4 regions of the Streptomyces sp. NPDC004609 genome follow, and region 3 is predicted to be linked to each of the others. Evidence: riboswitches for the same ligand, from Rfam matches in the RefSeq annotation. Region 3 holds a riboswitch; each other region holds the start of a gene.

Region 1 (2,163 bases), on a different contig from region 3:
CTGCCGTCCACGGTCGGCAGCCCGCCCACATCGCGGAAATTGCGTACTCCGGTCAGTTCCGGCTCGGTCGGCGGGACCAGCGGCAGCTGCTGCGTCACGAAGGCTCCTGAGGGTCACTGCCGTCGGCGCCGCTCGCCGACTGTGGCGTGTTCTCGACGATACGACATCGATTCCTCGGGAAATCACCTTGTCCTTTCCCGGTGAGGCCGTCGCCGGGTGGCTCGCCTTCTGATGATTTATGTGTGATTTTGCTCTATTTTGTTGGCTGCCGTGCCCATGGGGAGCTGTATGAGGTCGGGGTGACGGGGTGGGCGGGCCTGCCGGAGGTGATGGGGAGGTGGTCACGGGCCCGTCCGAGCCGGCACTCCGGCGGGTGTCGCGGTGGCCGCCGGATGACCGTGCCGTCGTCGGCCGGTCAGAGGGCGGGTCGCGGCGGGGTCCGGGGCGTGTGGGTCCGGAGTGGCGGTGGACGCCCTCTCCCGAGCCCGGAGGTCTTCCCGGAATGCCCGTGGCCGGCTCATGTCCGAAGTGCCCGTACCGCCATGGGAGTTCGGATCACAGGCCGGACCGGGAGCTCCGGAAGCGGGTGAAAGGCCCCCCCGATCGGCTTCTCCGCCGGATGCGACATTGCCTTCATGTGCTTTTACGTATACGCCGGATGGCTCGGTGCCGGAAGCGTTCGCGGCGATCGCATGCGACGCCTCGACCGGAACCCGGGTCGCGACCGTCGGCGCGGTCGGAACTTCTGCGGGCGCGTTCCCCGGGCAGGGGTGGGTCATATTGTCTCGGTGAACGGCAAATGACTCGACGTCGACGATATCGCCCGAAAAGTGATGGGAAGTTGAACTGCCCGGTGCGGTATGCGTGACCTATAGGGCCTTCTGGTCTTTCTGTCCTAATTGAACCCTTAGGTATAACGTGCCCTGTCTCTAGGGGAGATGGTTCCCGCTCGTGAGCAGGATCATATTCGTGACGGTGTGTGGCCGTGCCGGAAAGAGGAATTCGGCCGCCCACCGGGAGTTGGCGGAGCCGGGTCGACGGAGGGTGACCGGGTATTCGTCGCCGGAAAGATCCGGGTCACCGATCGGGAAAAGGTCGGCTTGTTCCCCTCGGCGCGACCGGTCTACGGTCACGGCAGTTCGGACGGAACGCCTAGTCCTGCCGCCGTCCGGAATTCCCACCCACCCACGCGTGGCAGGAGCGGGGGACCCAGGTAGTACGCCGATTCCGGAGTTCCGGACGGCTTGGGGTGAAGTCGCGCTGCCGCGCGGCCGGGCATCTCCAGCCCTAACCCGACAGCTCACCTCGCAGGCGCCGGAGAGGAATGCGTCATGCCCAAAAAGGGTAAGCACCGCCGTATTACGTCCAGCCCCCTCACCCGTGGCTTCGTCGCCGCGGGTACGGGTGGCGCGGCCATCGCCCTTCCGCTGATGGGCGCGAGCGGCGCCCACGCGGCGGAGCAGTCGGCTCCCGTCACGGCCGCCTCGGCGGCCGTCCCCGCCCAGGCGGCCGCCGTCCCGGCGGCCCAGCAGCCCGCCGCCCCGGTGACCTACCGCGTCGTGGCGGGCGACTATCTGTCCAAGATCGCCGCGGACCACCACCTCAGCGGCGGCTGGCAGAAGCTCTACGCCGACAACCGCGAAGCCGTCGGCGACAACCCCTCGCTGATCCACCCCGGCCTGGAGCTGACGCTCGGCGCCAAGGCCAAGGCCAAGGGCGACGCCCCGGCCAAGGCCGAGACCCGCTCGGAGCCCCGCGCCTCGCGGGACGACGCCCGTGAGAGCGCCCCCGCCCCGGCCGCGCGGACGGAGGCCGCCCCCGACACCTCCGCGTCGGCGGGCTCGGTCGAGGCCACCGGCGACGACGCCGCGCAGAGTGCCCCCGAGCAGAGCGCTCCGCAGGCCGGCGGCGGCTACACCGCCCCGGTCGCGTCCGCCAACATCAGCACCCCGTACCGCGCTTCGGGCTCCATGTGGTCCAGCGGCTACCACACCGGTGTCGACTTCACGGCCTCCACCGGCACCAGCATCCGGTCCGTCGGCCCCGGCACCGTCGTCTCCGCCGGCTGGAGCGGCTCGTACGGCAACGAGGTCGTCATCAAGCACACCGACGGCACCTACTCCCAGTACGCCCACCTCTCCTCGCTCTCCGTCTCCTCGGGCC
Region 2 (2,163 bases), on a different contig from region 3:
CCGTGGCCTCACTCATGACTCACACCCCCCTGTGTCGCATGACATGCCCCCGGAACTCGCCCCGCACGGCTGCTCAACGGAAGCAGGACAGAACCTCAGGCCCACAAGGTAGAGAAGCGTGTTGACATTGTCAACGCGTCGATCGGCAACGGGAGATGGCCGATCCTGTGTACGCCCGCCGGACCGGTTCGCGGTCTCGGTCGCGCCGGTTCCGTCGGCCGCTCGGCGCCGGGGGTGCGGCCGGAGTGCCGGCCCCCGTCCACTTCCTCGTTCCGGTCCTCACTGTCCTTGGGCAGGGCTCGGCCTTCGGGCCCTGCGGGGTGGGTCGGCCTCATGACGCGAGAACGCCCCCGGGGGTACGGGGGCGTTCTCGCGTGATGAAGTTCAAGGATTGTCAGTAGGGCCCGAATACATTGTCGATCGAGCCGTACCGGTCGGCCGCGTAGTTGCAGGCGGCGGAGATATTGGCGACCGGGTCGTAGCTGTTGGTCGAAGTACCCGGAACATGGTAGGCCCGGAAGGTCGGGTCGATCACCTGGAGAAGGCCCTTGGAGGGTGTTCCGGCCACCGCGTTGGAGTCCCAGTTGTTGATCGCCAGCGGGTTTCCGGAGGACTCGCGCATGATGTTCCGGTGAATTCCCTCGTAGCTGCCCGGAATTCCGTTCGCGGCCATGACGGACAGCGCTTCCCTGATCCAGCCGTCGAGGTTGTTGGGGTACGTCGTGGCCTTGGCCGCCGTCGCGGCGGCGGGGGCCGCGTGGGCCGTGGCCGCACCGGCCAGCGGGAGCGCCAGCACGGCGCCTGCGGCCCCGAGCGCGACGAGTCCCCGGGTGAACGAGCGGTTTCCGAACCGGTGCTGCTTTACCTGGGCAGGCATGTTGTTTTCCTCTCCGTCGCCTGCGAGGTGAGCTGTCGGATTCGGGCTGGAGATGCCCTACCGCATCGGATGATGCGGATTCACCCCAAGCCGGTCCCTTGCGGTACCGGCGGCTTACCTGGTTCCCCCGCTCCTGCCATGAGTGAGTGAGTTGGTCCTCGTTTGTCGGACGGCGGCAGGATGAGGCGTTCCGTCCCGAGTAGTGCAAGACCGTAGACGAGACCGGGCGGGGGGAACAAGACGCGGATTCCTTTTCGAAACCCTTTGCCGGGTGCGACTGTCGAGTGCCGGATGTTCATGATCTGGCGGATATGCCCAACTCGCGTTTTGTGGCGATGGAATGAGACAGGGGTGAATTGATCTTTTTGGCTCCCAGGTGACGCTTGTCACTTATCGAGCCGTTATCTAAAAGAGGCAACAGGAAAGGCTATTTAGGGGCATTGGAGAGAAAGGCAGGCATAATGGACATTTAGCCCATTAGCCCCAACGGGTGTCATACTCTCGCGGAGGTGAGCCCTGACCGGCGACTCCCGCATGCCGCGCGCACTGCGCAGGTCCCCAGCCCCTCCATGAGGGACCTGACCAGCCGCATCCCGAGGCGCCGCGCGTCACCCTCCCCGCCCGCCGCTCCCGGGCCCGGCGGATCCCACCGTTACCCGGGACCGGCTGATGGCATGCCTGCGTACGGATCAGTGGTGTGCGGCGTACTTCACGAACCGGGCCCACCCGAGGTGGCCGACGGCGAAATGCGGGAGCTCCAGGTCCTTGGAGTCACGAACGTGTACGGCCTGATCGGTGACGGCGACCTCGATGCAGTCGTCACCTTGGGCGCTGCTGTAGCCGGACTTGAACCAGACGGGACCGGTTGAGTCGCTCATTGCACTCCTCTCCACTGGCTCGGGCCCGCACCTTGCGGGCGGGCCCAAGTTGTGATGACTCACTCGTTGTACGAGTGGGTCACTTCGGAGGCTCAGCTTCGGGTGTACTGCACGAACACGGCCCAGCCCTCCCGACCAACGGCGAAGCGGGGGCCTGTCACGTCTTTGGAGTCCCGTACGCAGACGACCTGTTCGGTGACGGCGACCTCAACGCAGTTGTCGCCTTGAGTACCGCTGTAACTGGACTTGAACCAAGAGAGTTCTGCTCTCCTGCTCATCGTGCGCTCCTCACCCACAGCCGGGCCTGCGCTTGCTCGTGTGCCCGGCTGTGTTGGCTGGGGTTGGTTGTACGGGTTGAGCCAGTTCCGAGGGGTCAGTCTCGGACGTACTGAACGAAGGCCGACCAGC
Region 3 (2,163 bases):
GATCCGTACGCGAAGCTGCTCGACGAGCGGATCGTCTTCCTCGGAACCGAAGTCGACGACACCGCCGCCAACGATGTGATCGCGCAGTTCCTCCATCTCGAACACGCGGCGCCGGACCGGGACATCTCGCTGTACATCAACTCCCCCGGCGGCTCGCTCAGCGCCATGTCCGCGATCTACGACACCATGCAGGTGGTCACCTGCGATGTGGAGACGACCTGCATCGGCCAGGCCGCGTCCACGGCGGCGCTGCTGCTCGCCGCGGGCACACCCGGAAAGCGGTTGGCGCTGCCCGGGGCGCGGATCGTCGTCCGGCAGCCCTCGCTCGACGAGCCGATGCGGGCCATGCCGTCGGATCTGGACATCGCGGCCCGGGAACTGCTGCGGCTGCGCACCCTGCTCACCGGGCTTCTCGCGCACCACACCGGCCGGACGGTGGAGCGGATCGCGGCCGACCTGGAGCGGGACACGTTCTTGGACGCCGAGGCCGCCAAGGAGTACGGACTGGTGGACCACGTCATCGCCACCCGCAAGTCCTCGCTCGCCGCCCGCGCCGCGGGGTGAGGGCGTCGTGCTGCTCCCGGAACTGCCGCCGCTCCCCGCGTTGACCCGCGCCGAGAGCGAGTTCGTCGACAGCTATCTCGAAGTCGTCGACATGGTGGGCCGGATCAATCCGGCCCGATCCACCCACACCTATGGCGCGCTCCGCGCCGCGCAGGCACTCGTCGGCCGTGCGGTCGCACTGCGGGACGCGCTGGCGCTGATGCACGCGCGGGGCGAGAGCGACGTCCACGCGGCGACGCTCGTCGAGGCGTTGAGGGTTCTCGACGGCGAAAAGAGGGCATTCCGGACCGCTCTTCCACCGGATCCCGATCGCTGAAGAACTCACGGACAGCCGTCAACCGCCAGTGGAGTACCAGTAGAGGTCCCCCAATTGATGTAGTCGCTTCCCGGCTAGCGACTACGGTCGAGTTGCGCATCCCCACCGGCAAGCAAACGGAACGCCTTATTCCTTTGCTGGTACGGGCCTCTTCGGCCGTCGAGTTCCGATGCCTGTAGACGGCACGTCCACCCGAACAGCCCATTCGTGTTGAAACTCACATATCGCCGTTTTGGCTCGGAAATCCACCTGCCCGTAGGTCAAGATCCCTGGGACGACAAGCCCCCGTCACCTCGGCGGGGCGGTCCGGACGGACGCCGAGTCCTGCCGCTGTTCCGGATGACTGGTCGACAGGAGTGCTTCGGCAGGAGTGGAGGACCCGAGTATTACGGGACAGCCGGATCCGTCCGGATCTGTTCCTCGGGGTGAAGCCGCGCCAGCGGCCGGGCACCTTCGTCCGCCCGAACCCGACAGGTCATCCTTCACAGGCGGCTGACGAAGGGTTGCGCATGAGTGCGCAGATGAACGTCCCGTTTCTGATCAGCCGGGCGGGCGCCGTATCGGCCCTGACCCTCGCCGCGCTCGGCGGCTCCCTGCTCGTGCCGGGCGGCACGTCCGAGGCACAAGCGGCCACGGCACACGCGGGGAAGGCGCTTCAGATCGCGGCCTCGAAGAAGGGGGCCCCGTACAAGTACGGCGCCACGGGCCCCTCACGCTTCGACTGCTCGGGGCTCACGCTCTACTCGTACAAGAAGGCGGGCAAGAAGCTGCCGCGGACCGCCCAGCAGCAGTACAACTCGACCCGCAAGGTCTCGGCGTCCAGCCGGCAGGTGGGGGACCTGGTCTTCTTCCACTCGGGCAAGAGGGTCTACCACGTGGGCATCTACGCCGGAAAGGGAAAGATCTGGCACTCCCCCAAGACGGGGTCGTGGGTGAAGCTGGACAAGATCTGGAGCAAGAGCGTCTGGTACGGACGGGTGCGCTGACCGCCTGCCGTCAGAGCCGTACGCCGGTCGCCGGGAGTTCCCCGGTGGCCGGCGTACCGGCGTGAACGCGCCGAATTCCGGGGGCTCCCGGGGACGTACGAGCACCTGCTCGGCTCCCCTCCGCCCCGGGGCCGACGGCCTCCCGGGGACCTGCGGAGAGCCTGCGCGCCCCGCCCGGGCCCCGGCGCCCGGCCCCACCCGCGGGGCGAACGCCGTCAGCCGGCCTCCGAACCGCCGCGGCCGGATGGGACGGTGATCAGTTCCGTACCGCCGCGGTCCACGGCAGGGCGATCCACA
Region 4 (2,163 bases), on a different contig from region 3:
CCGGAACCGGAGGAAGGGAATCCCTCGCAGGATCAGATGGCGAGGCCCTTGCTCCGCAGCCAGGACGCCGGGTCGATCGTGCTTCCGCCGGGGGTCTTGACCTCAAGGTGCAGATGGGCGCCGGTCACATTGCCGGTCGCTCCGACGCGGCCAATCGTTTCTCCCCCGCCGACCTTCTGGCCCGCGCTCGCGTTGATCGACGACAGGTGCGCGTACAGCACCTCCGTACCGTCGTTCAGCTCCAGCACGATGCGGTAGCCGTACGAGCCCGCCCAGCCCGCAGCCTTGACGGTGCCTCCGGTCACGGCTTTGACGGGGGTGCCCGACGGGGCGGCGAAGTCGAGGCCGGTGTGCTGGCCCGAGGACCAGAGCGAGCCCGACTGGCCGAAGGTGGAGGTGATCGTGTACGAGGAGGTGGGCAGCGAGAAGCTCTTCGCGAGCTTGGCGCGGCGTGCGGCCTCGGCCTTGGCCTCCGCCTTGGCCTTCGCTTCCGCCTCGGCCCTCTTCTTCGCGGCCTTCGCCTTCGCTCTGGCCTCCGCCTCGGCCTTCTTCGCCTCGGCGGCGGCCTTCTCGGCCGCTGCCTTCTCCGCGGCGGCCCTCTTCTCGGCGTCCGCCTGGGACTGCTGCTGCTCGGCCTGCTGAAGGATGCGGGAGCGCAGGGCCTCACCGGCGCCCTGGGCCCGGTCGCCGGTTTCGGCACCGTCGGCCGTCTCGGCCTCGCTGCCGCCGATGGTGCCCATCGCGGCGAGCGCGGTGCCGCCGTCGCCGGAGTCCTCGGACGGCTTCAGGCCGTCGGGAAGGTTCTCCGCGATGCCGTCGGGGAGGGTGATGGCGACCGCGGGCTTGTTCTGCGCGGTGGCGATACCGCCCGCGCCGACCGCCGCGATCACACCGACGCCGAGCACCGTGGAACTGCGGGCGAGTCCGCCCCGCTGCTTCATCACACGGTGCCGGCCGCGCACCGGACGGACGGTGTCCTCGGTGGGGTTCCACTCTCCGAAGGACCGTTCGGCCCCTTCTGGGCTGAAGACGCCGGACCTGGCAGGTGCCTCCGGGGCAGGACTGTTGGACGCCACTGAGGCGTACTCCTTTCCTTCCTTCTCGCCTACCGGGTTAGCTGACGGGTTCGGAGCAGGAAGGTCTCCTACGAGTTCCTCCGCAGGGTGCGAAGGCGCCCGATTCACCCCAAAAGGTGGTTCCCCGGTTCCCTTGCGGGATTCGGCGCACGCACGCGGTGCCGCCCTGACGACGGCTGGGACAACCGCGTTGCGTTATCGAACGTTAATAGACACGGGGACCGGATTCCAAGCTGTTCCGGTTGATCGTTCGGGACCGCGCGCCGGACCAACCAGGACACAAGCGACCGGAGTCGGGCGACTCGATGGCCGCTCGGCCGACATCACACCGCTGAGGGTTCGTCACATTCCGAAGGGGCGGCCGTACTTCACTACCCACCGTGCGGGGGCCGGGATGAGAGCAGTCTCATGAAGGTGTTGCCCGCCTCTCATCACGGCGGACCGTCCGGCGCTCCCGGCTGTGGGACAACCGACATCGTTCTCCGGCGTGTCGGCCGACGTTCACCCGCCCGGGTGACCGCCAACAGTGCCATGTCGTCCGTGGCGCCGCCGCCCGTATGCCGGCGTACGTCGTCGACCAGGGCGTCCAGCAGCTCCCCCGGACCGGGAAAGATCCGGCCGGTGAGCCGGACAGCGGGGTCGTAGAAGTCCCCTGCCGCGTCCCGGGCCTCGGAGAGCCCGTCCGTGTAGATCAGCAGCGTGGACCCCACCGGAAGGGGATACTCCTCAGCCCGGTCCGGCCACTCCCCCAGTTCGCCCATGCCGAGCGGCAGCGCGTACTCACGCGGCGCGAGCGCGTCCAGCCGGCCGTCGCCGCGCAGCATCAGCGGCTCGGGATGACCGCGGTTGACCAGGCGTACGGCCCCCCGCCCCCGCGGAAACTCCGCGAGTACGGCCGTGGCGAACCCCTCGAAGGTGTCCAGGCTGCCCCGCCGCTTGGCCTCACGGACGAGCGCTCGTTCCAGTCGCTCCGCGACACCCTCCAGCGAACTCTCCTGCTCGGCCGCCTCCCTGAACGCGCCGATGATCACAGCCACCGTCTCGACGGCCCCCAGCCCCTTCCCCCGTACGTCCCCCACCACCAGCC

Evidence for each region. Region 3 has a riboswitch for cyclic di-AMP ahead of ACFYT4_RS13050 (C40 family peptidase). Riboswitches for the same ligand answer to the same signal wherever they lie in the genome.
Region 1: it holds a riboswitch for cyclic di-AMP, as region 3 does, so the genes downstream of both, ACFYT4_RS21045 (LysM peptidoglycan-binding domain-containing M23 family metallopeptidase) here and ACFYT4_RS13050 (C40 family peptidase) in region 3, are expected to answer to the same signal.
Region 2: it holds a riboswitch for cyclic di-AMP, as region 3 does, so the genes downstream of both, ACFYT4_RS30280 (transglycosylase SLT domain-containing protein) here and ACFYT4_RS13050 (C40 family peptidase) in region 3, are expected to answer to the same signal.
Region 4: it holds a riboswitch for cyclic di-AMP, as region 3 does, so the genes downstream of both, ACFYT4_RS33615 (M23 family metallopeptidase) here and ACFYT4_RS13050 (C40 family peptidase) in region 3, are expected to answer to the same signal.

The regions. Positions count from the first base shown of each region.
Region 1 is NZ_JBIALS010000020.1:147,430-149,592, reverse strand. It holds gene ACFYT4_RS21050 (tyrosine-protein phosphatase) at 1-98, opposite strand, end outside; cyclic di-AMP (ydaO/yuaA leader) riboswitch at 1,173-1,327, shown strand; gene ACFYT4_RS21045 (LysM peptidoglycan-binding domain-containing M23 family metallopeptidase) at 1,332-2,163, shown strand, end outside.
Region 2 is NZ_JBIALS010000040.1:43,214-45,376, reverse strand. It holds gene ACFYT4_RS30285 (sigma-70 family RNA polymerase sigma factor) at 1-16, opposite strand, end outside; gene ACFYT4_RS30280 (transglycosylase SLT domain-containing protein) at 395-877, opposite strand; cyclic di-AMP (ydaO/yuaA leader) riboswitch at 880-1,036, opposite strand; gene ACFYT4_RS30275 (DUF397 domain-containing protein) at 1,567-1,755, opposite strand; gene ACFYT4_RS30270 (DUF397 domain-containing protein) at 1,848-2,033, opposite strand; gene ACFYT4_RS30265 (DUF397 domain-containing protein) at 2,129-2,163, opposite strand, start outside.
Region 3 is NZ_JBIALS010000010.1:110,425-112,587, reverse strand. It holds gene ACFYT4_RS13060 (ATP-dependent Clp protease proteolytic subunit) at 1-564, shown strand, start outside; gene ACFYT4_RS13055 (hypothetical protein) at 572-880, shown strand; cyclic di-AMP (ydaO/yuaA leader) riboswitch at 1,191-1,386, shown strand; gene ACFYT4_RS13050 (C40 family peptidase) at 1,390-1,866, shown strand; gene ACFYT4_RS13045 (ATP-binding protein) at 2,123-2,163, opposite strand, start outside.
Region 4 is NZ_JBIALS010000054.1:13,581-15,743, reverse strand. It holds gene ACFYT4_RS33615 (M23 family metallopeptidase) at 33-1,076, opposite strand; cyclic di-AMP (ydaO/yuaA leader) riboswitch at 1,088-1,234, opposite strand; gene ACFYT4_RS33610 (PP2C family protein-serine/threonine phosphatase) at 1,508-2,163, opposite strand, start outside.